One region of the Pseudogracilibacillus amylolyticus genome, then DNA from elsewhere that is predicted to be linked to it. Evidence: riboswitches for the same ligand, from Rfam matches in the RefSeq annotation. Region 1 holds a riboswitch; each other region holds the start of a gene.
The links. Region 1 has a riboswitch for thiamine pyrophosphate ahead of thiT (energy-coupled thiamine transporter ThiT). Riboswitches for the same ligand answer to the same signal wherever they lie in the genome.

Region 2: it holds a riboswitch for thiamine pyrophosphate, as region 1 does, so the genes downstream of both, tenA (thiaminase II) here and thiT (energy-coupled thiamine transporter ThiT) in region 1, are expected to answer to the same signal.
Region 3: it holds a riboswitch for thiamine pyrophosphate, as region 1 does, so the genes downstream of both, thiW (energy coupling factor transporter S component ThiW) here and thiT (energy-coupled thiamine transporter ThiT) in region 1, are expected to answer to the same signal.
Region 4: it holds a riboswitch for thiamine pyrophosphate, as region 1 does, so the genes downstream of both, tenI (thiazole tautomerase TenI) here and thiT (energy-coupled thiamine transporter ThiT) in region 1, are expected to answer to the same signal.

Annotation. Positions count from the first base shown of each region.
Region 1 covers NZ_JBPPZG010000094.1:620-8,826, reverse strand. Annotated here, with positions in the region: gene fabI (enoyl-ACP reductase FabI) at 1-117, shown strand, start outside; gene nagZ (beta-N-acetylhexosaminidase) at 391-1,680, opposite strand; gene ACPYKA_RS11505 (3H domain-containing protein) at 1,706-2,251, opposite strand; TPP riboswitch at 2,426-2,526, shown strand; gene thiT (energy-coupled thiamine transporter ThiT) at 2,613-3,185, shown strand; gene ACPYKA_RS11495 (methyl-accepting chemotaxis protein) at 3,248-4,300, opposite strand; gene ACPYKA_RS11490 (hypothetical protein) at 4,326-4,955, opposite strand; gene ACPYKA_RS11485 (LLM class flavin-dependent oxidoreductase) at 5,825-6,829, opposite strand; gene ACPYKA_RS11480 (pentapeptide repeat-containing protein) at 7,319-7,969, opposite strand.
Region 2 covers NZ_JBPPZG010000079.1:2,748-10,954, reverse strand. Annotated here, with positions in the region: gene ACPYKA_RS10415 (hydroxymethylglutaryl-CoA synthase) at 1-177, opposite strand, end outside; gene ACPYKA_RS10410 (VOC family protein) at 336-1,178, opposite strand; gene ACPYKA_RS10405 (class D sortase) at 1,426-2,013, shown strand; gene ACPYKA_RS10400 (ASCH domain-containing protein) at 2,086-2,403, opposite strand; gene hemQ (hydrogen peroxide-dependent heme synthase) at 2,605-3,348, shown strand; gene ACPYKA_RS10390 (YdbC family protein) at 3,399-3,626, opposite strand; gene ACPYKA_RS10385 (DUF2512 family protein) at 3,926-4,372, opposite strand; gene ACPYKA_RS10380 (ribonuclease HI family protein) at 4,465-4,860, shown strand; gene ACPYKA_RS10375 (hypothetical protein) at 4,867-5,265, opposite strand; TPP riboswitch at 5,469-5,571, shown strand; gene tenA (thiaminase II) at 5,660-6,343, shown strand; gene ACPYKA_RS10365 (ABC transporter substrate-binding protein) at 6,419-7,423, shown strand; gene ACPYKA_RS10360 (ABC transporter permease) at 7,439-8,203, shown strand; gene ACPYKA_RS10355 (ABC transporter ATP-binding protein) at 8,203-8,207, shown strand, end outside.
Region 3 covers NZ_JBPPZG010000028.1:1,388-9,594, forward strand. Annotated here, with positions in the region: gene ACPYKA_RS05095 (S66 peptidase family protein) at 1-254, opposite strand, end outside; gene ACPYKA_RS05100 (CoA transferase subunit A) at 510-1,208, shown strand; gene ACPYKA_RS05105 (CoA transferase subunit B) at 1,224-1,886, shown strand; TPP riboswitch at 2,388-2,500, shown strand; gene thiW (energy coupling factor transporter S component ThiW) at 2,604-3,107, shown strand; gene thiD (bifunctional hydroxymethylpyrimidine kinase/phosphomethylpyrimidine kinase) at 3,123-3,929, shown strand; gene thiM (hydroxyethylthiazole kinase) at 3,926-4,672, shown strand; gene thiE (thiamine phosphate synthase) at 4,685-5,302, shown strand; gene ACPYKA_RS05130 (hypothetical protein) at 5,311-5,622, opposite strand; gene deoC (deoxyribose-phosphate aldolase) at 5,693-6,367, opposite strand; gene ACPYKA_RS05140 (GNAT family N-acetyltransferase) at 6,392-7,552, opposite strand; gene ACPYKA_RS05145 (ABC transporter permease) at 7,987-8,207, opposite strand, start outside.
Region 4 covers NZ_JBPPZG010000197.1:8-6,321, forward strand. Annotated here, with positions in the region: gene ACPYKA_RS16950 (HipA domain-containing protein) at 201-1,328, shown strand; partial or broken gene ACPYKA_RS16955 (IS3 family transposase) at 1,552-1,693, opposite strand; TPP riboswitch at 2,019-2,127, shown strand; gene tenI (thiazole tautomerase TenI) at 2,307-2,912, shown strand; gene thiS (sulfur carrier protein ThiS) at 2,918-3,121, shown strand; gene ACPYKA_RS16970 (thiazole synthase) at 3,163-3,927, shown strand; gene ACPYKA_RS16975 (thiazole biosynthesis adenylyltransferase ThiF) at 3,927-4,946, shown strand; gene ACPYKA_RS16980 (thiamine pyrophosphate-dependent dehydrogenase E1 component subunit alpha) at 5,012-5,929, shown strand; gene ACPYKA_RS16985 (alpha-ketoacid dehydrogenase subunit beta) at 5,963-6,314, shown strand, end outside.

The sequences.
Region 1 (8,207 bases):
AATATCGATCAAGAGCAGGTAGGAGATGCAACGATGTTTTTATTAAGTGATCTTGCACGTGGAATTACTGGCGAAGTAATCCATGTCGATTCTGGATACCATATTATGGGGCTGTAACTCAATTATCATTAGTGTTAAGTTCGTCGTAAAATTGTTTCTTGCGTTCTTCTTAGATCCAATCGAGGCGCACAAGGGCACGTGAAAGCGTCTTGCGTTACCTTTCAAGTGGGTTCTGCTCAATAAAGGAAACGCAAGACCACCTTGTATTATCTTTCAAGTGAATTCTATCTGATAAAGGGCATGCGCGGGTTTCCTCCAGTCAATTCCGTTCAATAAAAGGCATACGAGAACGACTTGCGTTACCTTTTTCTTTTGAAGATCTTATTTATTTTACTCATATAATTCGACAATTTCTTCGTTTAAAACATCTACATTAATTTCTTCTATAACTTTATCCTCTATTTCGTATTCTTCTTTTAATAATAAAATTCTTTTTACGCTTTCTTCTAAGCGACTTTCTGTTATTTCACCAGCTAGAACAGCTGCTTTTATCTGTTCAAAAACAGCTGTTACGTTCTCATATTGATGGGCTACTAAAACAATGTCTACCCCAGCCTTTATGGCATGTACTGCTGCTTCTCCAATCTCATAATCATTTAAAATAGCATCCATCGTTACATCATCCGTTATGACGACACCATCAAAATGAAATTCTTCCCTTAGAATGCCAGTAATTATTTCATTTGAAAGTGTCGCTGGAGCGTCTCCTATTTGCGGGAGCATTATATGAGCTGTCATCACTACATCTGCACCTGCATCAATCGCCTCTTTAAAAGGAACTAATTCAACATCTTTTAATTCCTCCATACTTTTATCTATTACAGGCAATTCTTCGTGAGAATCGATATGCGTATCCCCATGACCAGGAAAATGTTTAATTACAGGAATTACTTGTTCTGCTTGCATCCCTTGCATCGTTTCAACCCCGAGTTCTCCTACCAGCTCGGGATTACTTCCAAATGAGCGCTCTCCAATTACACGATTATTTGGATTGTTATTCACATCTATTACTGGGGCAAAATTTACTTGAAAACCAAAAGCTTTTACTTGCCTTCCCAATACTTCACCTATTTTTCGAGCAAACTCCTTATCGTTTTTTAGCCCAATTTCTTCATTTGTTTGTAAATCGTATAAATTTGGTAGCCTTGTAACGGTGCCACCTTCTTGATCCACACTAAGTAAAAGCGGTATGTTGTTCTGTTTATTTTCAATTTTTAAATCATTTAATAAGTTTAATGACTGATTCGGTTCTTCTAAGTTAGCTGAAAATAAAATAAAACCACCTAATTTATACGTATGAATCAATTTCTTTGTTTGGTCAGTCAAAGTTGTACCTGTTATTCCACCAATAATAAGCTGACCAATTTTTTCATCCAACGTCATTTTTTTAATTTTTTTGGAAATGTCATCGACTTCATTTTTATCCATACTAGCTTCAGTTTCTCCCTCTAATTGTTTCATCGTTTTCGTTATATTTTCTCGCTGTGGATTTGTTGAAACCAGGTTATTTAAATCATTTCCAACATTCGCTTCTAAGGTAATCATTGGATCTTGACTCATAATAAAAAACACAATCAAACTAACGATTATAGCGATCATGGAAACTACTAACCTTTTCACCAAATCACCTCTTGTATCACGTGCATCAAATATTGTCAGTTACTAAAATACCTGCTTTTTTTAAGGCGTTACAAGCAGCATCAATTTTTTCTTGTGAATCTGACTCTATCGTATGTAAATGAATGCCTCCAGTTAAAATTGATAGTGGCGCAGCATTATTTTGTGAAAAACTCTGGACAAACTGTTCTACTTCATACCTGCTTTTCACCATAAGCGAGCCGATCAATTCGCCATAAAAAGGATGTTCTACAATCACATCTACAACGGTAACACCACAGTCTACCATAAGTTCAAGCTCTTTTTTCGTTTCCTCAGGTGTATGTTTACAAACAATCACTTTGCGAAATGTGTCATTCTGAGCTTTCTGTTGATAATATAAATACCCTCGACTAGTCGCAATAATTGGTTCTTCACTCGTTCTAAGTAAAGCAATATCTGTTACGATTACTTGCCTGCTTACACCTGTTTTTTCCGCAAGCATCTTTCCAGTTAGTGGTTTATCATTTTGCTTCAGCAAATCAATGATATATTTTCTACGTTCGTCGCCGGACATATTTATCCTTTTTTCCATTTATATTCCATCCCTTTACTATTGATGATGATTATTTCATAGTTATTTGTTCACATCTTATCACAGATTAATTAACTTGTTGATCGTTATACAGTGTCACTATTGAATAGTTGGTTTGAATAACAATTTGAAATGAGCTAAAATAAGAAATGAAAATGAAAAAGCAGAAATTGTAATGTCTACAGGGGGAGCCATTCGGCTGAGAGTGAACAAATCGTTCTTACCCTTCGAACCTGTTAGTTAATACTAGCGTAGGGATGTAGGTTTTTTGATGGGAAAAATTAATCAATCTAAACGGATACCATCAAGCTCCCCGTAGAATTGCTTTTTTGTATTAAAAATTTGGGGGAGTGTTAAATTAATGAGCTCGAACCGTACTTTATTTTTTATTGAAGTTGCCATTCTGACAGCTTTAGCATTGCTTTTAGATATTATTCCTTTTTTAAAATTTAAACTTTGGCCAGCTGGTGGTTCTATTTCATTAGCAATGATTCCTGTATTCATTCTCGCCTTTCGTTGGGGTCTAAAAGGCGGAATCCTTTCAGGGTTCTTATGGGGTATATTGCAGATTGCAGTAGGAGACGCGTATATTCTTAATTTTTGGCAAGGATTAATTGAATATGGATTTGCTTTTACTGTCTTAGGATTTGCGGGAATTTTTGCAAAATCTGTTCAACAGGCTGTGAAACAACAGAATAAAAAAGAGTTATTGAAGTTTATCATTGCAGGGATTCTTGTCGGGGGTTCATTACGTTTTCTTGCCCATTTCTTTGCAGGATTTATATTCTTTGCCGACTCAGTACCTGAAGGCCAACCAGCTTGGCTATACTCCTTTATTTATAATTGTTCGTACATGATTCCGGCGATGATTATTTGCATTATTATTATCTATTATTTATTTAACAAACAACCAAGAATGCTACTTAAAAATTAAAATATATGTAAAAAATAGATAACCTGTTTAATTAATGGTTATCTATTTTTTATTGAATAATTTTAAACCTTAAATTGATGTGTTCGTTTATTTAAATCCTCCGCCATCGTTGACAATTGTTCCATTGCTAAGGTAACTTCTTCGATGGCAGCAACTTGTTCTTCTGATTGTGATACAACTCCAGATGTGTTATTAGCTGTTTCTGTTGAAATTGATTCTATTTCTTTCATTAATTCAGCAATCTGTTCCACATCATTTGTTATTTGTGAAATTCCATTATTCATCAAATTTATTTCAGTCGATACTTCATTAATCGATGTTTTAATGTCTTGAAAAGCCTTTCCAGCATCCTGGATAATATCAGTTCCTATTTTCACAGAATCAATACTTGCGCTTGTTTCTTCTACAGCATTTATCGTATCGGTTTGAATATCATGAATTAAGCCACCGATTTTTAAAGTCGCTTCAGCCGATTGCTCCGCTAAATTTCGTATTTCATTTGCTACTACCGCAAAGCCTTTTCCACTTTCCCCGGCATGTGCAGCTTCAATAGAAGCATTTAGTGCAAGCAAGTTTGTCTGCTCTGAAATTTTCGTAATAATACTAACAATATCACTAATTTCGTCAGATTTATCGCTCAGTTTTCCCATCGAGTCAGACATTTGGACAGAGCTTAAATTAATAGTTTCCATTTGTTTAATAGATTCAAGAATCATTTTTTCGCCGTACCCAGCTTTTTCAGTAGCATTTTCAGAAGCTATATGTAAATCCTTAGATTTGTTATTCATACCTTCTGTGTTATTAGAAATTATCGTCAAAATTTGGTTCGCATTATGTACAATACCTACCTGTTCTTCTGATCCCGACCTTACATGATGGATGGAATGTAAATTTTGTTCTGCTGTAACAGAAACTTCTTCTGCACTAGCGGACAATTCTTCTGAAGTAGCGGCTACTTGCGTCGAACTTAACGACAGATCTCCGATAATCGCCTTCAGATTATCTGCCATTTTATTTAAATCGTTGGACAGTTGACCAATCTCATCTTTATTTTTTATCGATAACTTCTCAACTGTCAAATCACCTTCAGCAACACGATTTGCAAAATTTGCAATTGAATGAAGAGGCTGTGTTGTTTTTTTAATAAGAAAAATTGTCGCTACACCAGCTAATAAAATAGGAATAATTGCGGTTAAAAAAACTCCCTTTAATCATATCCCATGTACGAGAATGCAAGATACTAGATTCAAAATCAATTGCACTAATAGCGATGATATCTTTATCCGGATCATGATCTTCAAAAATAGGTGCATACCCTGTTAAACGTTTCATCCCACCAAACTCATACACTTCTGAGTAAACAGGTGCTTTTGTTATTTGAAGCTGCTCCAAATCTTCATCACTAATATAAAAAGCATCACCCGAATTAAAACCTTGTTCCAACATATTTTCATCAACAGCTAAAAGTGTCCCCTCAAGATCCATTATGTATTGTCCTTCAAAAATATTTTTATGTTGAATCGTCCAGTCAATACTTTCGCCTACCTGTTTAGCCGCCTCTGTATCACCTGCTTTAATTCTAGCGAGATCTTCAGGGTCAATTAGTGCTGTTGTAATATTCGCACAGCCATATAATTCTACCCCCGCCGCTTTAGTAATTTCCTTATAATTCGCACTATACATTGAAAGAAAAATAATTAAAATACAAAAAATAAGAATACTCATAATAATTAAGCCCAATCTTCGAGTAAGAACATTTTTATTCGACATTTTTCCTCCTTATCTCTCATTCTACTTAATCAGTGAATAAGTTAGGACTTTAAAAGTGATCCTTTTTCCCTATGATAACAGATATAAGCCCCAAGGGAAAATGCCTACCCTGTACAAAAGTTTCATAATTGAAAAAAGATGCTTGTTTATGTAAGGAAAAGTTAATAATGGGAATGGATATGAGTAACTCAACTTTCGCATCAATAAAATGAGTGACTTAATGCGGAGTCGTTTTCGATAATGCGGAATGGATGAAAATGGATGCTGAGTCGTTTCTCAAAATGCGGAGTGGCGGCCGATAGATGCTGAGTCGTTTTCTAAAATGCAGAGTGGATACCGAGGGATGCTGAGTCGTTTCTCAAAATGCAGAGTGGCGGCCAATGGATGCTGAGTCGTTTTCCATAATGCAGAGTGGATCCCAAGGGATGCTGAGTCGCTTTCCAACATGCAGAGTGGCGACCGAGGGATGCTGAGTCGTTTTCCAACATGCAGAGTGGCGACCAATGGATGCTGAGTCGTTTCTCAAAATGCAGAGTAACTGCAAAGGGATGCTAAAGTCGCTTTCCATAATGAAGAATGACAGCCGATCAATTCGTGATGTATTTTCGTCCGTTGCGGTAAGACATTCGCTATTCGAAATCACTGCAGCAAACGTCACACATTATATAGATCTACTCCATCTAACGTTAAAATCTAGTCGAACAAGAACTGAAAAAGTTAACAAAAATAGAACCACAATTAATGCGATTCTAAAGTAAAATTAACTCTTCCTTATATAAATGCGGCTAAGAATTCTCTTTTGGGAGACGGTCCGTTTGAAGCAACTCTAATCGCAAAATAGCTGATAGAGAAGTACACAGTTAAAAGTATTATTTCCCTTCAACAACGTCTTTAAATATTTCATAGGAACGTTTTTGTTTATCTTGATCAAAAATATACGTGACAGCCATGATTTCATCAACATTATATTTTTCCTGGAAATTCGTCAATTGTTTTCGGATAGAATCCTTGTTTCCCAAGAAGGTCACACTAGTCATCGATGAAACTGCTGCCTTTTCTTGTGAACTCCAAAGTTCATCCATATTATCAACAGGTGGAAGTAATGGTTCCTGGCCTCCACGGACAACATTTAAGAAAAATTGCTGTAACGTTGTTAACTCCCTTTTTGCTTCTTCATCACTTTCTGCAGCAATTACATTAAGACATACCGTCATATGCGGAGAATCTAAATAGACTGATGGCTTGAATTCTTTACGATATATGGAGATCGCTTCTTCCATATATCTTGGCGCAAAATGGGATGCAAATAAATAAGGTAATCCTAGTTCAGCTGCTAAATAAGCTGAATTTGGAGAAGATCCTAAAACATAAAGCGGTACATTTGTATTAATAGCTACGTTTGCTTTTACATGTCCTTGATCTTTATCTGACCCAAAGTATTGAAGGAGCTCCTCGATATCTTTTGGAAAAGAATATACGGAATCCTCATTATGAGATCTTCTTAGTGCACTTGCAGTTAACATATCTGTACCTGGAGCTCGTCCCAAGCCCAAATCTAAACGATTAGGATAAATGTTTGCCATTGTTCCAAATTGTTCTGCTACAACTAACGGAGCATGATTAGGTAACATTATACCACCAGCTCCAACTCTAATTTTTTCAGTATGTTCTAATATATGTTTAATCAATATAGACGTAGCTGAACTTATTAATGAAGCGGTATTATGATGTTCGGCAATCCAGAAACGTTTATACCCCATTATTTCCGTCGCTTGCGCCAAATTAACCATGGAATCAATTGCCTCTTTCGTACTTTCGCCTTTTCTAAGAGGTCCAAGATCTAAAACTGAAACGGGTATATTTATATTTGCCATTTTTAAATTCTCCTTTTGAAACCTTGTTTGCTTTTCTGATTTACATTTTAACAAACAATCAAGTAAATAGCAGATTATGTGATTGTTCTCTTTGAAAGGGTTAGTTTTAAAACAATCAAAAATGATTACAAATAAAAGAAGCTAAACTTTGACAATAAATGATTATTTCCTGGGAAATAACTAAAGTTTTTACATAATTTTTGATACGGGAAAGCCCATGCAGGATTTTTAGCCCACCTTTAGGTACAGGATGAATATGTGGAACCCTTAAAAAGCCCGACCTTAATGGGGAAAGCTATAGCTTTTATTATAATTTGCACCAAACGTTCAACTTACAACGTAAAAAAAGTAATCGCGCCAGGATCAATGGTTGGCTATTACTTCTTTTCAGTAAAAGTAAAACTGGCCAGCTGCTCTTTATGCGGTCTATAGTTGCTAGCACTCAAGCAAGCTGCTGCATTATAGTGTCAGACGCCAATCTCTGTTGCGTTATTCTTTTACTTTTAACCCTAACAATGCTGCGAATGAAATTGCTTGTTCCGGGGAAATGACACACCCTCTCATATTTCCAATATCATCTATATTAATTCGTTCAAATGTACACGTACTGATATCAATTCCATTGAGCGCGGTCAAGGTAAAGTAGATTTCATTCATATCGCATTGATTAAATTTCACCTTGTTTAATTTGCAGTCATAATAGTTCGCACTTTGCAACGATGACTGATCAAATAAAACTTGATTTAATTTAGCTTCTACAAACTCATTAAAATTTAAAATACAATTTTCAAAACGGATATTTTTTAAATAAGCATTAGAAAAATCCATCCCGAGTAATTTACAGTTTTTAAAAGTAACCCTATGTATAATACCTTCCGCAAAGCTAGTATTCGATAAATCACAGTTTTCAAAAACGACATCCATCATATCCACCTTTTTAAATGTAGATTGCAAAAGCCTGGAACTTTTAAATGACACCCTTGATAGAGTCAACCTTTGAATTTCTGCATTATCAACAAATGCATTGCTAATCATACCGTCCATTAAATTTGGTTCTTCTTCATTATAAACATCTTGAAAATTAACTTTTTCCAAGTTTGATTGGATTCTAGGAAGCTCAATTTTAAATCGATCTGACATAATGGATTCCCGCCTTTACCAACATTTGATTTTAACTAGACTAAATAGATAGAGTCTCAGATATCTATTATAGCAAAATTAATATAAATTGACTGTTAGCTGGAAAATGTGGTCTCCTCTTTACAGAAAATCATATTGGGTGTTATTTCTTTGTTATGAGAATATGACGCCAATTTATGTCAGAGGACAAATTAAAAAATGTGATAAGGGGAAAGAACACACGATCTAACTTCTGTTA
Region 2 (8,207 bases), on a different contig from region 1:
CGCCGCATTTGCTGCCAGTGTCACAGGATCCTGTGTAATTGGAGCGACAGCCATTTCATCCTGCCCGATTCCTATCGTAAATTTTTCTGGTTCTACATTTCTTGCCACAGCTAGTTTATTCATATCCACATAATACTGTGGTGTATAAAAACCAATTTTATCAATTCCAATCTTCAATTCTCTTTCTCCTTTTCTAACTTTCTCGTATTGATAGTATGTGAATAATTTCACGTATATACCTATATATAGTTATTTTCTCATATCATATTAAGAAAGAAAAGAATTATTAATAAAAAGTTGGATTTGAACGATTACTCTCTGTCAGCTTAATTATATTAAACTACTAAATGGATTTTATTTCCTGATGGATCTGCAGTTATGACAATATCCTTGTTCTTCTCAACACTCGCCCCCATTTCCTGCAAATTCCTAACAACTTCATCCCGTGCCGCCTCATCTTCGAGCACGAGCGTCATCCAGTTTAACCCAGCACTATCTTCTTTTGGCGCCGGTGCACCTTCCCCGTTCCAAACATTTAAACCAAAATGATGGTGATAATCATTTGTCGACATAAAAAGTGCTCCCGGATAACGAGTAACGACCTTAAATCCGAGCCCTTTTTCATAAAATGCCTCAGTTTCTGCCAAATTTTTTACATGCAGATAGACGTGTCCCATAATCGTACTCTCCGGAAGTCCATTCCAATCACCAGCTTCCGCCAATAACCCTTCCCCATCAAGTGGATCTGTCGTCATTTTCACTTCCTCATTTGACCACTTCCACTCATCAGCAGGCCGGTCCCGGTAAATTTCAATTCCATTTCCGTCCGGATCATCAATATAAATCGCTTCACTCACCTGATGGTCTGCTGCACCTAATCGATATTCCTTTTCCAATAAATGCTTTAAAAAACTTCCTAAATCAGTCCGACTCGGAAGAAGAAGTGCGAAATGATACAATCCTGTTGTTCGCTTTTCTTTTGGCAGTACTCTGTCCGGCTCTTCCAAAATAACTAAAGGCGTCTTTCCATCTACAGTTAAAATCACTTCCCTGCCCTTTTGTGATAGGATCTTAAAGCCAACTATATCTTGATAAAATTGAAGTGACCGCTCTATATCCGTTACACGCAAACATACCTGTTTAACAAAGCGACTCGGCTTTTTGTGAAATTTCTTCATAAAAATTCGCTCCCTCTCATTACTTACTAATAGTATATAGGTAACTTTTAATTAGTGCTTACATTTTGCTTTGCGAAATACGTTAGGGAGAAACAGAAGAATATCCTAAAAGCATTTTTATTATGCTGAAATAGAAACGATTCATACAAAATGATCAGCATTTTTTATATTTTACATAAAATCAATTGCAATAGATGAATTGTGCGAGTAAAATATTGGTAATGATATTACAGGAGGACTTATTATTGTGTTTCGGTTTATTTCGTGGCTTTTTATTGTTGTAGGTGCTTCCTTACTTTTATACGGTGGATATCAATTATGGGATTCTCATGTGAGTGAAGGCAAACGGTTAGAAGAAGCAAAGTCTATCATTAACGATGATATTTATGAAGAAAATACAGAAGATATAAGTAAGTATTATGAAGATATAAAAACAGGAGACACGATCGGTTTATTTTATATTCCAAGACTTGACCGTGAAATTCCGATAATTGAAGGAACAGATGAAGATGAACTAGCCCAAGGAGTCGGCCATTACAAAGATACCGGCTTTCCCGGTGAAAATAGACAAATTTTATTATCAGGACATCGCGACACCGTATTTCGTCAGTTTGGAGAACTAGAACACGGGGATGAGCTGCATATTAAAATGGAACATGGAACTTTTATCTATGTCATTCATGATCATGAAATTGTGGACGCTGATGACCGGACCGTCATCGATCCAAGTCGTGAAGATGAATATTTAACTGTATCAACATGTTACCCATTTTCATTTATCGGTAGTGCACCAGATAGATATGTTGTGTACGCATATCCGAAAGCGACAGAATAATCCCATAAAATATTAGGGAATTTTTTCAATCCTACATAAAAACTCATCGCAATTTTTGCGATGAGTTTTTCGTTATGATCCTTGTTTAAATTCGTGCACCCATACTTCTAAGTTCGGATTCCATACAGAACCATCATGAATGGACGTAATCGCCTGTTTATATTCTTCCAAACTTGCATATCCTTCTTGTTTGGCGTTTTCTTCGGTTACTTCTCCTAACTTTTGCTTGTACACATTTTCCAGCATAAAAATTTCGCCATCTACTTCCCATGTGTCTCCAATATTTCCAAAGCGATTACTTCTTCGAACGGCAGTTTTCTCGCCTTTTTTCATTTTTTCAATATCTTCAAGTCTTGTCACTAAGCTCGTAAGTTCATATTTATATTCCATTACGATGCCCTCCTATACTGTCTCTTCCATTATACAGAGAAATCAATAATTTGCCTATTCAATTCCCCACAACTCTTAAAAAGTCAATTTCCATTCAAATTATCTCCCTAAAAGTGTGATTTAAATCACACTATCCTAACAAGATCACTATTATCATAGATACTATGAGATATATACTCACACAATGTAGGAGTGATTAATATGGTAGAGACAGTAGAAACATACGATGGATGGTATTCCTTACATGATTTTAGAACGATTGATTGGGAAAAATGGCAAGCAGCTACTGATACGGACCGTGAAAAAGCATTACATGAATTTCATACCTTACTTGATAATTGGCAAAAAACGGAGGACAATAAAGAAGGCAGTCATCAGCTGTTTTCAATCGTTGGTCAAAAAGCGGACATTATGTTTATGTTTCTAAGACCAGAAATGAAAGATTTAAATGAACTGGAAAACGCGTTTAACAAAACAGCAATTGCTCATTATATGAAACCCGCTTATTCCTTTGTATCGATTATTGAAAAAAGTTCTTATACTAAACCTGAAATCGATCCTTATAAAAATCCGGAAATGTTGAAAAAACTATATCCGACGATTCCAGATTCAGAATATGTCTGCTTTTATCCGATGAGTAAATTACGTGGAGAAACAAATAACTGGTTTACATTAGAAAAAGAAGCACGCGGCAAAATGATGTTCGACCATATTAAAACAGCCAAACCATTTACGGAAGAAATAAAACGGATTATCACTGGATCAATTGGACTCGACGACTATGAATGGGGAGTCACCTTATTCTGTGATGATCCACTTCAATTTAAAAAACTAATTTACGATACCCGTTTTGATGAAGTAAGTGCAAAATACGGTATTTTTGGATCGTTCTATATTGGAAATTTACTTCCAGCAAATAAAATAGATCGCTATTTTTCAGTTTAAGAAATGAAAAAGTAACCGCATGTTGGTTGTGGTTACTTTTCTTATTATGATTAATCCAGTTCTTTTACATTATGTAATGCTTCTTTTAATTTTCCTAATTCATCTAAGCTAAACGTAATACCTTTTCCCATTTTCGTATGATCTTCTGACCAATCACGAATATCGTATTTTGGCTCCCTACCGTTCCAACTAACCAAATTTAATTCTTTCTTCCAACCCTTCGATCCTTCAGATAATACGGCGACGGTTTCGATAATTTCAAAGTTAAATGCGGACATTCGATTTTCTCTCCTTAATCATGACAAATTAATGCGACATTATGCATAAGGTGCACGCCACTAAGCATTTTTTTGAGTGACTACGCATCTTTTCGAGCCACTAAGCATCTTTTTTAGCCACTACGCATCTTTTCGAGCGACTCTGCATGATGGTCTGACCACTCGGCATCTTTGTAGGTGACTCTACATTAAAAATCCAATTTATAAAAATAATTATATCATCACTTAAAGGAAAAATACTCATTTATCTAAAAAAAACAAGCATGGATTCATCCACGCTTAAAAGTTTAATGAAATATTTATTTTTCCTTCCGTTCCTGTTCAATTTTTGTCGCCGCTTCTACATCCGATTCATCCGCGATTTCAGTCTGAAACCTTGTAGGAATGGGTGCTGGACGATCTGGTTCATGAACTCTATCCATCATATAAATATGGAAAACAGCCTCAGCAGCTGCTGCAATATATGCTGCAGCAAATGCCGGTAATAAAATGGAAGCCGTTCCTTCCACAACCAAGTTTCCTAAAACTAAATAAAGAACGAAATACGCAGCAAAATCCGCAACTGCTGCCACTGCTTTATTGATCCTTGGTAAAATAAACAGATCGCCAATATAAATAATTCCCGCCACCACTAACGTCATCAAAAGCAGGCGTCCAATTGTAGCATTAAAAAATATACCAAATATTGAAAACGTAATAACCCCAACACCAATAAATTTTATGACAAACGCCTTTAATTGTTCCATAAAATACCAAACACCTCTTTTTATCTCTTAGTATTTGGTAAAATATAATTTTTATACTATGGTAGAGATAGAAGTTTTAAAGGAGCGTTTTTATGATCGAGGTATATACAGATGGAGCATCAAACGGAAACCCTGGGATCAGCGGTGCAGGAGTTTATATCAAAGCTTATGGAAAACAATACGAATATTCGATTCCTCTTAAAGAAATGTCCAACCATGAAGCAGAATTCCATGCTGTAAATAAAGCATTAGAAATTTGTCTGGAAAAATTCCCCGATGAAATTTTATCCTTTCAATCAGATTCGCAAATAGTTGTCACAGCGATTGAAAAAAGGTTTGCCAAAAATCCGATTTTCAAGCAATTATTAGATGAGATTATGGAAAAAGCAAATCATTTTCCACACTTTTTTATTAAATGGATTCCAGGCAAACAAAATTTTCATGCCGATCAATTAGCAAAAAAAGCAATTCAAATACAGCAAAAATAGCTGGAACTATTGCTCATTGGTTCCAGCCATTACTTTAAAAATAAAGGAAGATTTTGCTGTATAAATTAAACTAAAAATCATGACTAATATCCCTATAGCCGCAAAAATAAACTTAAGTTCTCTGACCTCACTAATTCCCGCAACAAAAAGTGATATGAAGCCGACAAACCAAAGCCATAAGAATATCGGATTCGTTTTAATCTCAATCCTTGCATTTTGATTAACTTCGAATTCCTTACTAGCACTAAAACCCTGTTTCGCCCTAAGTTTAATACTGTTTTTGTCTGTCTGAATCAAATATTCCTCACTATTTTCTAATTTTTTTACCAGTTCACCATCAACTAGTAAAGAAATTTTCATTGCCGCACCCATGAATCCTGTTTTTCGTTTTACCTTTACTTCCAAACAAGTTCCCCCTTTGCTATTTATTAATTAGAGTATACCATTTTTGCTAATTATTATAGATCTTCCGAACGGGAAAGCCCACTGTCTTTTACTAATAAAACCACTTCTCTAAATGAACGAGCATTTCGAGACTGATAAGAAACATGGTAAGGAACTTGACTTATCCGAAATCTCTGATAGCATTAGTTTCAAATTAATAATTATTTTTCTACTAGGGGCGCCGGTATGGCTGAGATAAATGTAAATTTAGCACCCTTAGAACCTGATCTGGTTAAGACCAGCGGAGGGAAGTAGAATTCGCAAAATAATTGCGCTATTTTTTAGTGCATTAATTTTGAGAGTAGCTTCCTTCTACTAGTCTTTTAGAAAAAAAAGATTAGAGGAGGATTTTTTTATGAAGTTTACAGATCAATTGAAAGAAGCAACGAAGGAAAGTTGGGAGCAAAGTTTAAACCACCCTTTTGTCCAAGGGATTGTGAAGGGAGATTTACCGTTTGAGACTTTTAAGTTTTATATTTTACAAGATATTTATTACTTAAAACATTACGGTAAAGTGCACGCTATCGCTGCAAGCCAAGCAGATGATTTTCAACTTACAGCAAAACTTGCAGATAAAGCCCGTTATACAGCTGAAGCTGAGCTAACGGTACATAATGAGCATGCAGAAATTTTAAATATTACAGACAAAGATATTAAAAATTTCAAACCAGCTCCAACTGCATATGCGTACACATCGCATTTGTATCGGGCGACAATGACTGGTAGCTTAGCACACTCTGTAGCGGCGATGTTGCCATGTTACTGGCTCTATGCAGACATTGGGAAAAAGAATGAGAACGCAAATCCGGAACCAGAAATTTATCGAAACTGGATTAATATGTATGCTGGTGACAGATTCCAAAATTCGACCAATGAAATGATTGATTTGCTTAATACGCTCGTGGAAGATATGAGTGAAGATGAAAAAGAAAAAGTGAAAGAACAATTTGTCCTTGCAAAAGAATACGAGCTCCACTTCTGGGAAATGTCCTACACAAAAGAAACATGGCTGTCGAATAAAAAACATTCATTGAGCTAATTCGAACCGGAATAGCGCAAGTGTATGAAAGACAGTCGCTATACTTCTTAATTTATTTTTCCAGGAGGATCTTTAATGAAACGTTTTGTAACGACGATGTTAATTGCATTACTGAGTTTTATTCTTGTTGCTTGTAGCAGTGAAAAAACGGAAAAACAAAATGAACAAGTAAAATCAGACATAGGAGGTAAAAAAGTTTCCCTTTTCCTTGATTGGACACCAAATACGAATCATACCGGAATTTATGTTGCAAAGGAAAAAGGATTTTATGAAGAACTTGGACTAGATGTAGAAGTTTTACTTCCAGGTGAAGTGAGTGCAGAACAATTGGTAGCAACGAACAAAGGAGAGTTCGGTATTAGTTTCCAAACCGAAGTAACGCAAGCACGTGCACAGGATTTACCTGTTGTATCCATTGCAGCAATCATCCAGCATGACACAAGTGGATACGCTTCTCCAATTGACAAAGGCATCGAATCTCCGAAAGATTTTGCTGGAAATGTATATGGTGCTTACGGTTCCTTACTGGAAGAATCAATGATTGATCTTGTCATGTCACGTGACGGAGCAGATAAAAAAGATGTAGATATTGTGCAACTTGGTAATTCTGACTTTTTCATTGCAACACAAAAAGATATTGACTTTGTTAGCATCTTCTATGCGTGGACAGGAATTGAAGCGGAAATAAGGGATGTTGAGCTCAACTTCATTCAAAAGACTGATTATGCAGATGAACTTGATACGTATTCACCTGTAATTGTAACAAGTGAAAAATTGATCGATGAAGACCCAGAAACGGTGCAAGCATTCGTGGAAGCAACATTAAGAGGGTATGAATTTGCAATTGAAAAGCCTGTTGAAGCAGCAGAAATTTTAATTGCAGCTGAACCAGATTTAGATCCGGAACTTGTAAAACGAAGCCAGGAATGGTTATCTCCTCGTTATCAGGATGACGCGGAAAAATGGGGAATTCAAGATAGCGGTCGTTGGGAAGTTTTTGCAAAATTTATGTTTGAAAACGGCATAATCGAAAAAGAGATTGATGCAACTGAGGCATTTACGAATGAATTTATTAAGTAATCGGAGAATCTGCTTATGAAAAATAAATTTCTTTTAAAAAGCTGGCGACCTGCTGTTGCAATGGTAATTTTTATTGCCATATGGGAATTTTCTACTAGGGTTTTTCAAATAGAAACTTGGGTACTTCCCGCTCCTTCCGTTATTATATTGGAAATGCGGGAAGCCCTTCCTGCTTTTTTTCCGCATATGGTTTCTACCGTGAAGCTGGTTATGATCGGCTTTTCCCTAGGGACAACGATTGGACTTGGTGTAGCTACTCTTCTTCACCATTCCAACAGATTACGCAAAACGATTTATCCGTTTTTAATTTTATCGCAAAATATTCCGATTATCGTTTTAGCTCCATTATTATTAATTTGGTTCGGTCTAGGGGACACACCGAAAATAATCATTATCGCGATGACATCATTTTTTCCAATTGCTGTCGCTACTTTAAGTGGGTTGGGGCAGACAGATCGAGAACTTTTGCATTATATGAAAATGATGGGTGCATCAAAACGACAGTTATTTATGAAACTGGAATTTCCTCATGCGTTGCCGTCTATATTCTCAGGGATAAAAATTTCTGCGACGTATAGCATTTTAACTGGAGTTGTAGCAGAATGGCTCGGTGCTCAAAAAGGGATTGGCGTTTTTATGACACTTGCCTCCTCCTCGTACCGGACACCGCGTGTGTTTGTCGCGATTATTTTCACAATGATGCTTAGCTTAAGTTTTTTCGCACTAGTACTTTTGATGGAACGCCTTATTATCAAATGGAACAGAGAGGAAATCGAGTAATGAA
Region 3 (8,207 bases), on a different contig from region 1:
ACTCCTCCTCTTGTTGGCAGAATCATTTTCACGGTATTATTTTCAAACATATTCATTAAATCTGCTGCACGTTCTTCCGGTGACCCAGCTAAAAAGCCTGTCGCAGCATAAACATTTTTTCCTAAAACTACATTAAATCCAAAGTTCTCTAATGTTTGAATACCTCGATTGATTACCATTGGACCAAGTGGACTTCCCAATGTCACGATTCCAATCGTATCCCTTTGTTCTAAAATAGACGGTCTCACTGCCATTTTTGCCACCTACCACTTTTGTTTTTATGCTACATTAGCCTATTCAAGTTGATTTAATTGCGTGACACTTGCTGATAATAGCTTACGAAACCACGATCCACCTATAAATTTACTTTTACTAACCATAGATATCTAAATAGTAGATATCTCTTAACAGTGCTAACAATTATTGCCTTATGCTATAATATAAGTTAGACTATATGCAAAATTCATTTAATTTTATAATTATTTATTTCTATTTGAGGAGGGAACTTTTTGAAACAAGTATATTCTTCAATTGATGAAGCTGTTCGTGATGTACATGATGGGGCAACAATAATGGTTGGAGGCTTCGGTCTTTGCGGAATTCCTGAAAATGCAATTCATGCATTAGTTAAAACTGGTGTAAAAGATTTAACCGTTATTTCTAATAACTGTGGGGTAGATGATTTTGGGCTCGGCTTACTATTAAAAAATCAACAAATTAAAAAAATGATCGGCTCCTATGTTGGTGAAAACAAAGAATTTGAACGCCAAGTTATAGAAGGAATCATTGAAGTCGAATTAACCCCTCAAGGAACGCTCGCTGAAAAAATTCGTGCTGGAGGTGCCGGAATTCCTGCTTTTTATACACCGGCTGGGGTTGGTACACAGATTGCTGAAGGTAAAGAAACTCGAACATTTAACGGAAAAGAGTATGTTCTTGAAGAAGCTTTAACTGCTGACTTTAGTTTTGTAAGAGCGTTAAAAGGCGACAAAATGGGGAACTTAATTTATAACAAAACAGCAAGAAACTTTAATCCAATTATTGCGGCGGCAGGAAAAGTAACAATCGCTGAAGTGGAGGAGCTTGTAGAAGTCGGTGAACTTGACCCTAACTATATTCATACCCCAAGCATTTATGTGCAACGAATTATTCAGGGTGATCAGGAAAAACGGATTGAAAGACGAACAGTTGCCACGGCAAATAATTAAGTGAGGAGTGAAAACATGAGTAAAGCAAAAGTTCGTGAAAAAATCGCCCGTCGAGCGGAGAAGGAAATTAAGGACGGATACTATGTGAATTTAGGGATTGGTATGCCGACTCTAGTTGCCAATTATATTTCGGATAATAAACATGTCGTGCTTCAGTCAGAAAACGGCCTTCTTGGAATTGGTCCTTATCCAACTGAAGAAGAAATTGATGCAGACTTAATAAATGCTGGCAAAGAAACGGTGACCATGATCGATGGAGCTGCATTATTTGATAATGCTGAAAGTTTTGCGATGATACGTGGTGGTCATATTAACCTCGCCATTTTAGGTGGAATGGAAGTTTCCGAAACTGGTGATTTAGCAAACTGGATGATTCCAGGAAAAATGATTAAAGGTATGGGTGGTGCAATGGACCTTGTTCACGGTGCCCAACAAATCATTGTTATTATGGAGCATGTTACCCGTGACGGTGAACCGAAAATTTTAAAAGAGTGTACCCTGCCACTCACAGGTAAAGGTGTCGTAAATAAAATTATTACGGATCGAGCTGTCATAGAAGTTACAGAAAATGGTCTCGTCTTACTTGAAGTTGCAGATGGATTTACAGTAGAGGATGTCGTAAATTCTACAGAAGCAGAACTAACCGTTAGTGAAAAATTACTTGAAAAAGCATATTAAATCTAAAAAATCCCATTCGCCAAAAAGATGAGTGGGATTTTTTATGTTTGCGTGTACGCGACTCTGCATGTTGAACATGCCACTTTGCATCTTTACTGCGACTCTGCATGTTGGATGAGTCACTCTGCATCTTTTTCGGCGACTCTGCATATCGAACGAGCCACTCCGCATCTTTTACGACGACTCTGCATATCGAACGAGTCACTCCGCATCTTTTACGACGACTCTGCATATCGAACGAGTCACTCTGCATCTTTTTCGGCGACTCTGCATATCGAACGAGCCACTCCGCATCTTTTACGACGACTCTGCATTGCGGATAAGCCACTCTGCATCTTTTACGGCGACTCTGCATATCGAACGAGTCACTCCGCATCTTTTTCAGCCACTAAGCATGTTTTCTAGCCGCCCATAATTGCATGAATTAAAACACAAGTATAGCCCGATATGACAATAAAAATGATTTCTGCTATAATGGCTTTGGAGTGAATAATTTCATATGTACACTACTAGGGGTGCCCAAATATGCGGGCTGAGAAGAAATGCAGATTATTTCTAACTCTTGTGAACCTGATCTAGTTTATACTAGCGGAGGGAAGTAGTAAATTGTTAATGTTTAAGTTTAGTTAACTACAAACCAGGTTCCGTGTTGAATCTGGTTTTTTACTATTTTATAAGCTAACACCCCTTTCGAATTGGTTTAAGAGGAGGAGGTCAATGAATCAAACAAGATTACTAACGACGATGGCGCTATTAGTAGCTATTGGAACGCTGGGATCTCAATTGATTTGGTTTCCCGCTGGTGTTGCGAAAGCTTATCCGGTCCAACATGCAGTGAACGTTTTGGCTGCGGTAATGCTAGGCCCTGGGCCAGCTGTTACAATTGCTTTTGTGATTGGACTACTTAGAAATATGTTAGGACTAGGATCATTACTTGCGTTCCCGGGTGGAATGATTGGTGCGTTTTTAGGCGGTTACCTTTACAAAAAGTTTGGAAAAAAATACTTTGCCGCACTAGGTGAAGTTGTCGGAACAGGAATTATTGGTGCGTTATTCTCCGTTCCATTTGCAAAAATTTTAATGGGAACGTCTTTTGGTGCCTTATTTTTCATTCCCCCTTTCTTAGTAAGCAGTATTACAGGTGCTGGAATTGCTTTATTTATCGTTTCTCGCGTTAAATATGAAAATTTTATTCAATTAAAAAATGAGCAAAAATTATAAAAGGAGTTGCTTAACATGAAAGAAGTAGCTTGTTCTTTAACAATTGCAGGGACTGATCCATCAGGGGGTGCTGGAATTCAAGCTGATTTAAAAACTTTTCAAGAATTACAAAGTTACGGCATGTCTGTCATTACGTCAGTAGTTGCGCAAAATACAACCGGGGTTCAAAGTATTCATCATCTTCCTTTACAGATGATTGAAGATCAGTTAGAATCTGTTTTTTCTGATATGCCAGTACATGCATTTAAAACAGGAATGATTGCCAATATTGAGATGATGGAAATTATTCAAGCAAAAGTTAAAGACAAGGATATCCCTTTTGTTATTGATCCTGTTATGGTTGCAACGAGTGGGGATGCATTAATAAATGAGGATGCAAGAGTTTACTTACGAGACCAATTAGTGCCACTTTGTAAAGTAATTACACCTAATATACCTGAAGCGGAATTTTTAACCGGTGAAAAAATCACTTCAACTGAAGCGATGCAAGATGCTGCTAAAAAAATTGTTCATGAATATGGTGCGGGCGCTGCGCTTGTAAAAGGCGGACATCTTGTCGGGGATGCGGTTGATTTTTTATATAATGGAAAAGAAATGTATACATTTACAGAAAAACGCATTGATACAGTAAATACCCATGGTACAGGATGCACGTACTCCGCTGCAATCACTGCTTATCTAAGTCATGGTCTTTCATTGATTGAAGCAGTTGAAAAAAGTAAACACTATGTGACCGAAGCAATTAAACAATCGTTTGATTTAGGTAAAGGAAACGGACCAACAAATCATTTTGCAGTGAGAAAGGAAACCATTAAACTATGAAGGCAATCGACCAAGTAAGAAAAGCACAGCCGTTAATTCATCATTTAACGAATCAAGTTGTCATGAACTTTACTGCAAACGGACTGCTGGCTTTCGGCGGCTCTCCAATCATGGCAAAAGAACCGGCGGAAGCACGTGATATGGCGAGCATTGCCAACGGTGTACTCATTAACATCGGGACAATTGTAGAAAAAGAACTTGAAGCAATGATAATCGCTGGACAAACTGCAAATGAAAGAGGGATTCCAGTCGTCCTTGACCCTGTTGGTGTTGCCGCTTCTAATTTTAGAAAACAAGCAATTCGGACATTGTTTGAAAACATTTCTTTTACTGCTGTTAAGGGCAATGCCGGTGAGATGGCGCATTTAGTTGGAGTCGCTTGGGAAACAAAAGGTGTAGAATCCATTGATGATGATATTTCAAAATTGGAAAAAATTGCTCAACTAGCTGCGGAGAAATATAATACTTTAGCTGTTGTGACTGGTGAAATTGATATTATTTGTTATAACGGAAAAGTTAAAGCAAACAGAACTGGACATGAGTATTTAACTAGAATTACAGGTGCAGGATGCCTCCTTGGCTCCATTCTCACCGCTTGTTTAACAACCGAAACAGAAAAAATAGATGCCGCTTATGAAGCAGTTCATTTTTACGGTGCAGCTGCAGAAAATGCTGCTATAAGAAACGAGGTTAACGGAACAGGTACCTTCCTCCCTGCCTTTATCGATGAACTTGGAAAATAAGGAGCAAATAAGATGACACAGCAAAATTATTTACGAAAATACTTTATAATGGGTAGCCAGGATTGTGACCGCGATCCAGAAATTATCTTACAAGAAGCAATTGACGCCGGTATTACCGCTTTTCAATTTCGAGAAAAAGGAAAAGGATCGCTTAACGATGAAGCAAAAATAGATCTTGGGAAAAAATTACGTGCGCTTTGTCGTAACCACAATATTCCATTTTTCATTAACGATGATGTGGAGCTTGCAACAACACTTGACGTTGATGGGATTCATGTCGGCCAAGATGATGAAAAAATCGCTAACTTACGAAGCGAATTTCCAAATCTACTTATTGGCTTATCTGTTTCTAATGAAGCAGAGTTAAAAAGAAGCCCGATTCATTTAGTCGATTACGTTGGAGCAGGCCCGATATTTGGAACAACTTCAAAAGACGATGCTAAAGCTGCTGTCGGTACTGATTGGATAAAATTTTTACGAAACAAGCACCGCTATCTTCCTATTGTTGGCATCGGCGGGATTAATACATCGAATGCCCAGCAAGTGATAGAAGCAGGAGCAGACGGGGTTGCTGTTATTTCGGCGATTACGAAGTCAGAAAATATTTATACTACTGTAAGCTCGCTTTGATAAAATAATTATCCAGTCCGTTTAGCGGATTGTGAAAAGGCCAATAAAATATTTATGCTGCTTAGAGCTACAACAATTAAAAATAAATAAAATATGATGGAATCGCCTGCTGGATAAATACCATCACCTAGATAACCCATTATGACGACATTTAGTCCAGAAACTAAAATTGCAGTAATGGAAAAAAGCCCGACTATCAATGTATTGGCCCCCATTTTACGTTTCAAGAGACTTATTAATAAAAATAATATGATCACAGAACTCAAAATGAAAATAATTAAAATTATTCTCATATATAAATAAATTTCTAAACCTTCCAATTTCATAATCTCCTTAATATGATAAAGCCTAAATCGATATGAGATTTAGGCTTTTTATGTTATTAGTAAATTAATATGAACTGCTACCCTTTGCCCCTGTTACGATAGCAATTCCTGCACTCGCACCAATTCTATTCGCACCCGCTTCTATCATCGCTTTAGCAGTTTCGAGGTCACGCACCCCACCCGATGCTTTTACTCCCATTTTAGGACCGACAGTCTGGCACATCAAGCGTATATCTTCTACTGTTGCCTGCCCCGGTCCAAACCCAGTAGAAGTTTTTACAAAATCTGCACCCGCTTCTTTTGCTAGTAAACAAGCATGCTCTTTTTCGTCGTCCGTTAAAAAGCCCGTCTCAATGATTACTTTGACAACAGCTTGGCCAGCAGCAGCATAAACAACTTGTTTAATATCGTGATAAACTGTCGTCTCATCTTTTGACTTTAAGGCACCGATATTTATAACCATATCGACTTCCGTTGCACCAGAAGCAATGGCGTCCCGAGTTTCAGCAACCTTGGCAAAGGTACTCGTCGCCCCTAATGGAAACCCAATCACCGTAGTTACCCCTACATTCGTACCCATTAATGCTTTTGCAGCGGTACGTACCCACGATGGATGAATACAAACTGTTGCAAACTCATATTGTTTTGCTTCTTCACAAAGTTTTACGATGTCCTCTTTTGTCGCCTCCGGTTTTAAAAGTGTATGATCAATCATACTTGCTATACGTTTTTCTACCATTTATGTCTCCCTTTCTTTCATCGATTAAAAAAAGTCGGTTAGAAATGTTTGTTTTTGCGGAATCATTTTCTCTAATTGTTCGATTGCCGAGACCTTCCCATCAATTAAATGATGTGCCAATAACTCTTGTGGGCGTTTGAATCCTAGACAAATCGATGTGAATTGCTGAATCGTACAGTTGATATCGCCACTTCTTAAGCCTTTTACTTTCGTTACTACTGTTTTCCCAGACTGTGTCCGAATGTGATAGCAGGCACTATTTTCAGGAAAAGATTCATCTTCAATCAAAATGTGAACGGAACCTTCTGCCTCTGTAAATGGGTAATCTTTTAAAAAATTATCCACATCGACAATCCGAGCCATCGCAAAGGTTTCTTTCTCTTGTTTAAAAAATGGATTTTTTAATTTATAAGGCAGTAAATCATTTTCAGGAACGATCATTTTCACTTCTTTAGCCATGGAATCATGATTTCCAATAAATTCATAAAGCAAATGCATCCCATTTAACGACGTATAAGCCATTTCTATCACAGTAAATACTTCATCTCTCACTTTATAGATGATATATCCCTCTGGATGACCTGTCTCGTGATAAGCCACTCTAATCTGTGCCACTTCATCTGTAAGTACGCGCTGTTCCCACCATTTTTCATTCCGTTTAAGCATGCCATTATACTGTTTTGCGTACTTCTTGTAGATTGAATCAAGTAATGAGATATCATCTGTTCTTCGTATATAGCCATTTCCATTCCAATCTTCTTTTAATATTCTAAGTGGGATTGTATAACGTTGATTCATAAATGATAATTCCCATCCGTACTTTCTATAAAACCCAACATGAAAAGGATCTAAGATAGAAATCGTTTGTCCAGCTTGCTTCATTTCTTTTAAGGCCTTTAACAATAACTTTTTTGCAATCCCCTGTCTGCGAAATTCTGGCCATGTCGCGACAGAAGCAATCCCTCCCATTTGGTAGACTGCCCCATTGATATACATTTCAAGTGGGATAATATGCAGTTTCCCCGCTAAAGCCCCATCTACCATATACCCTAAAATTGAGTGACGCTCGACTTCCTCTATTTTCACCTTACGTCGTTCATCACTCATTGTATATTGAAAGGCAAATTGTGAAAGAGATATAATTTCTTCAACGTTTTCTTTAGATAACTTTTTTATACCCTCCATCTGCTACCTCCTTCATTTGTTAGTTTCATTCTAGTGAAAGATAACATGATCGTCAATGCTATTAAGTGAACTAATTACCTTTCTAATACAACCTTAGAAAACTTGGCTTATCGTTAAAGAAAACATGCCCTTATCACTAGGGGTATGCCGACGGTTAGGCAGAGAGCCTGTTCTTAGTCGGCCTTCTTGGCGAAAGCCAGAGGTGATGTTGCACTTATGCTAAGTAAGTGCAAGCCTTGGTGAGAGTATGAGTTGCACTAGCAGATAGGAAAGTTTTATACTTTTGTATGAAAACAAACCTATTTTCAAGATAGATCGTGGCTCGCTAAAGGAGTGCCATGCTGGTTTCCTATCTGCTAATCAAAAAGCACGAGAAATCTCCCGTGCCCTCCGACTTATGCTTACGTTAGATTATTTTAAAGAACAAGCGTCTATTACTCATGTCTAAGTGCATCTATCGGACTTAATTTTGATGCTTTATTTGCTGGTAAGATTCCAAACACGATTCCAATTAGTGCTGAGAACCCAGCACCGATCATCACGACGATTGGACTTACAACGGCTGTAAAAGGTAAAAACTGCGAAGCGACCATAGTAACCAACATCGCAATTCCGATTCCAATTATTCCACCGAGCAATGTAATCGTCATTGCTT
Region 4 (6,314 bases), on a different contig from region 1:
TTCTTTTTCACATATGAAATAAAGTGAAAATAATAGCACATTACTCCAGATAATCAGCTGAATTAATTTGAAATAGATAACCTGGAATAATGTGCTAGTTTACAATAAAACTTGATAAACAAACATCTTCCATATCAAGTATTGGAGAAGTATTTGCAGAAGAACATGTACCCTTAGGCATATCAATTAAAAAAGGGAAGGTGAGTCGTGGCGATCTTAATGAATGGTGGGAATCAAGATCCATCCCTGCGAGTCGAGTTGGCATTGAGCGATTACTTGAAACATTAAATATAACATCAACAAAAAAACTACTTGATAAGTCATATGGATTAAGTTTATCTGATCAATATTGGATTTGCCCTGATAACTCTAATTTAAAATGGGATGACATTAACTTTTTTCATCATACCTTTTCAGAAGATGTAGGAAATCTTCTTTTTGATATGGAATATAAAGAAGAAAATATTAATTTATTGTCACCTGATAATACGTCTGATGGGTGGCTAAAAAAGAAATGGAAAATTATTGATGGTAAACGTGTCTTGATTAAAGGTGGTAGTGGTGCAACGCAACAAGAGCCATATAATGAAGTGTTCGCAAGTAAAATTTGTGAGCGATTAGGTATACAGCACATACCTTATACATTGATGGTTCAAGAAAATTATCCATATAGTATATGTGAAAATTTTATAAATCCTGATACAGAATTAATTAGTGCATGGTATGTTATGCAAACAGAAAAAAAGCAAAATCATGTTTCTGTTTACCAACATTATTTAAACTGTTGTGAGCGATTAGGTATTCCTAACATGGTAGATTTTCTTGATAGAATGATTGTATTGGATTATCTTATAGTAAATGAAGATAGACATCAAAATAATTTTGGAGTCATTAGACATGCTGAAACATTAGAGTTCATTGGCGCTAGTCCTATTTTTGATAGTGGAACTTCTTTATGGCACTCTAAACCATTATCATTAATTGGTGTTAATCAAAAAGTGAATTGTAAACCTTTCAAAAATAATCATGAGGATCAAATAAAATTAGTTCAATCTTTTGATTGGTTTGAACCATCTTCTTTGCGCGATATGGAAAGTGAATTTTATGATATAACAACGGATTCTTTGTTCATTGATGATAATAGAAGGGATCAGATTTGTTTAGCTTTTCGTAATCGAGTAGATATGCTATTAGAGTTTGTAAATAAGCGGTCAAAAGAAAAATACTTCATTGGCTTAGACATCCCAAATGATGTGAAAAAAGATGTAAAGTATAGTGGAGATTCTCAACCGCCAAGAAAGAAGAAATTTCGTGATCTTGAACGGTAATCGAATGCCAATCAAAAAGGAAGATGAGCTTAGAGAGGATTTCATCGAGAAGTTATTGAATGAATAAAACGGACTTATAAACATACCTATGGTAATCTCGCAAATCAACTATTTAACTGTTTTATTTATTTCAGGTCACTATATTTACGTTTTCAGAATAAAAACATTGATAAGTCAACGTTTGAGATCATAGAAAATCATTTTTTGATGGGTGTTTATCAAAACTGCCGAAACTTCGCTTAGATTCAACATAAACACGTTTTACTTCTAGTAAGCGCTTCTTTCTTTTCTTTTTTTGACTTTTTTCGAACGCTTACGCCAATGATAAAACCACTTTTCGTAACACCTAATACTTGGCACATCTTAAAATATTTCCTACCTATATTGAAAATTTTTTAAATTAGCTTTACAATATCTTATATAATAGATAGTATTAACATCAAGAAATAAGTTCACATGGTTTGAGACATATACATGCGACAATCTTGATCAACTTATATCACTTGCTGATATGGTCGACTGATTAGGTAATACACTTGAAATGATTTATCGAGTGTATGCCCATTCGTTCCAAAAAATCTAACAAAAAACAGTCCGTGCCTTTAGTGAAAGCGTATCATTTGGGGTTGAATAATAAATAGTCATCTTTAAACATTGTTATATCAACTGTTTGAAGTGACTCATAGATATTTTTATTACTAGGAGTGCTTGTGAAACAAGCTGAGATCGAAGTGTGACTTCGGGATTCTTATAACCTGATCTAGTTAAAACTAGCGAAGGGAAGTGATGTATTGCTATTTTAGACTTGCTATTAGCAAACCACTTTCCTGTACATATTCAGAAAAGTGGTTTTTTTGGCGGATAGGAAAGTATAAAACTTTCCTACTGCATAAGTGCAACTAAGGCACCCGCCATTAAAGGCTTGGCCAATGCCAAGTTTTCTAAATTATAAGTTAGTTAGGAATTAAAGGAGGTCAAATGAAGGGCTTACATATAATTTCAACTGGAAAACAATCAACTGATGAATTTGTAAAAAAGGTTAAAGCAGTTCATGCAAAGATAGACTTTATTCATATACGTGAGAGGAATTGGACTGCCAAGGATCACATTACTGTTATAAAGAAACTTATTGCGGCTGGAATAGACCCTAAAAAAATTATTATTAATGATCGAGTTGATATTGCCGTAATAGGGCGTGCAGGTGGGGTACAGCTAACGTCTCACAGCCTAGATGTGCGTGATGTTAAAAAGTACTTCCCTTCTTTACAAATAGGTTGTTCTGTCCATAGTGTAGAGGAAGCGTTAGAGAAGGAAGAGCAAGGAGCGGATTATTTAATTTATGGTCATATTTTTGAGACAAATTCAAAAATCGGACTAGCTCCACGTGGACTAAAAGGTTTAAACAAAATTACTAGCCGTGTCAAAATTCCTGTCATCGCGATAGGCGGGATTACACCAAATAATCTCTCTACTGTTTTACAAGAGGGAGCAAGCGGCGTTGCAGTTTTGTCAGGGATATTGCTTGCAGAAAATTGTACAATTGCTGCCGTTAAATATCGGGAGAAATTAGCTGAAATGAGGTGAAATGAATGAAATTACATATCAATGGTTCCGTAGTAGAAATACCTGGAACGATCAAAACGATTTCAGAATTAATTAATCATTTTGATTTTAGTACTCCTGTCATTATTGTCGAGCATAACAATGTTATTTTACAAAATGGGGAACATGAAACCACTAAAATAAATGATGGAGATAAAATTGAATTTGTTCAGTTTGTTGGTGGAGGTTGATTTTGCCAGATGTATATAAAAAATAAATGGAGGGAAAAAAGATGTTAAAAATAGGAGATTACGAGTTTACATCAAGATTATTTCTTGGAACAGGTAAATTTTCAGATTTTGATATACAAAAAGAAGCGGTACTTGCATCAGAGACAGAAGTGTTAACATTTGCAGTAAGAAGGATGAATATTTTTGAGCCTAGTCAACCAAATTTTTTAGAAAAGATAGATTTAGATAAATATAAATTTTTACCAAATACCGCCGGAGCAAAAACTGCGGAAGAAGCGGTTAGAATTGCGAAATTAGCACAAGCTTCGGGGATTTGTCATATGGTAAAGGTTGAAATTATCGGCTGTGATAAAACATTGCTGCCTGATCCTGTTGAAACATTGAAGGCGTCAGAACAACTTTTAAATGAAGGGTTTACCGTTTTAACCTATACATCAGATGATGTTGTACTTGCTAGAAGGTTGGAAGAGTTAGGAGTACACGCTGTGATGCCGGGCGCCTCACCAATTGGTTCTGGGCAAGGGATCATTAATCCATTAAATTTGAGTTTCATTATTGAACAAGCTGCTATTCCCGTTATTGTTGATGCTGGGATAGGTTCCCCGAAAGATGCTGTTTATGCAATGGAGTTAGGGGCGGATGCAGTGCTGTTAAATACAGCTGTTTCCGGGGCAAAAGATCCGGTTAAAATGGCAAAAGCGATGAAGTTAGCAATAGAGGCAGGGAAGCTGGGCCATGAAGCTGGTAGAATTCCGATGAAAAGAACGGCGACAGCAAGCAGCCCTTTAGAAGGGATTAGCTTATAATGATGGACCGTTACTCTAGACAAATTTTGTTTTCTCCTATTGGGGAAGAGGGGCAGCAAAAATTAGCAAAAAAGCATGTGTTAATAGTAGGGATCGGGACACTTGGTACCCAAAGTTCTGAAATGCTAACAAGAGCGGGAATTGGAAAACTAACCATTGTTGACCGTGATTATATCGAATGGAGTAATTTACAAAGACAACAATTGTATACGGAGGAAGACGCAAAAAATCGTACACCAAAAGCAGTGGCTGCAAAAGAAAGGTTGCAGGCGATTAATTCAGAGGTTGAAATAGATGCAAGAATTATGGACGTAACACCGATTGAATTAGAAGAACTCGTAGAAGGCGTAGACTTAATTTTAGATGCAACCGATAATTTTGATATTCGGATGATGGTAAATGATATTTCACAAAAACATCAAATACCGTGGATTTATGGCTCTTGTGTAGGGAGTTATGGAATGAGTTTTACGATCATTCCAAATGAAACACCATGCCTTCATTGTCTAATGGAAACAGTCCCCGTTGGCGGACCGACTTGTGATACTGCAGGTATTATCCACCCAGCCGCAAGTCAAGTTGTTGTGCACCAAACGACGGAAGCGTTAAAAATATTGACCGATAATTATGATGCTTTAAGAAAAAAAATAATTTCTTTTGATGTTTGGACAAATCAAATTGTCCAAATGAATGTTTCATCAATGAAGAAAGTGGATTGTGCCTCTTGTGGTGAGGAAGCTACATACCCATTTTTACAATTTGATGAGCAGACAAAAACTGCTGTTTTATGTGGACGGTCATCTGTGCAAATTAGACCGCCAAAAGTGCAGCAACGTAATTTGAAGCAACTAGCTCAACAGTTGGAAAAAACAGGCGGAAAAGTGGAAGCGAATGCTTTTCTTTTATCTTTTACAATCGACGATGAAAGAATGGTTGTTTTTGAAGACGGAAGAGCACTAGTTCACGGAACGAATGATGTTGAAAAAGCAAAGACATTGTATCATCGTTATTTGAGTTAACTAAGGGATGTGAAATTGTGCAATCCATAGCAGGCGCTCGGAATTTTATTGAATTATATAAACAAATGATTCGCATTCGTTATTTTGAAAAAGAAGTGGAACGGAATATGAAAAAAGGACTGTTTCATGGTACAACACACCTTTGTATTGGGCAAGAAGCTACAGCGGTTGGGGTTTGTTCTATGTTACAAGCAGGCGATAAAATTACAAGTACCCATCGAGGCCATGGACATTCCATTGCCATGGGCGCAGATATAAATAAAATGATGGCAGAAATATTCGGAAAAGAAACTGGCTACTGTAAGGGGAAAGGCGGATCGATGCATATTTCCGATGTGGAGGCTGGTAATTTGGGCTCTAACGGAATTGTCGGTGGCAGTATTCCGATTGCTGTTGGCTCTGCACTAACAGCACAGTTAGAGGGGAAGAATGAGGTAACCGTTTGTTTTTTTGGAGACGGCGCCACAAACGAGGGAAGTTTTCATGAAGCTTTAAATCTTGCATCTATCTGGAAACTGCCGGTTGTTTTTGTTTGTGAAAATAATGAATACGGGATGTCCAGTCCGATTAAAAAAATGACCAATATTAATGATTTGTCGATACGAGCTGAAGCATATGGTTTTCCTGGTGTAACAATCGATGGCAATAATCTTTTAGATGTAATGAAAGAAGCAGAAAAAGCGATGCAACGAGCCAGAAATAGGGAAGGACCGACACTTATTGAAGCGAAAACATATCGATTTAGCGGACACTCAAAAAGCGATAAACAACTTTATCGTTCAGCTGAAGAAGTGAAGGAGCGGAGAAAAAAAGATCCCATTATGCGATTTGAACAGATTCTTATTCAAACTTGTGAAATAGTAGAAAAGGATATGTTAAAAATTAAACAAGACATTCAAAAAGAAGTAGAGGATGCAACTATTTTTGCTTTAGAAAGTAAAGAACCAAGTATGGAAGAGCTTTTTACAGACGTTTATGCATAAAAAGTATGAGCTCATGCTTAAGGGGATGATTGGATGCGTGAGTTAACCTATCTGGAAGCAGTCAGGGAAGCATTAGCACAGATAATGAGACAAGATAAAAAAGTGTTTTTACTAGGTGAGGACATTGGAGAGTATGGGGGAGCTTTTGGAGTTACAAAAGGTCTATTAGAGGAGTTTGGTGAGGAGCGCGTCCGAGATACACCAATTAGTGAACTCGGTATTACTGGTGTTGCAGTTGGGGCAGCATTAACAGGAATGCGACCAGTCGTAGACATTCAGTTCTCAGACTTTTTGACATTAGCACTAGACCAAATTGTCAACCAAGCTGCAAAAATTCGTTATATGTATGGCGGAAGGGGAAGTGTTCCACTCGTTGTCCGTACAC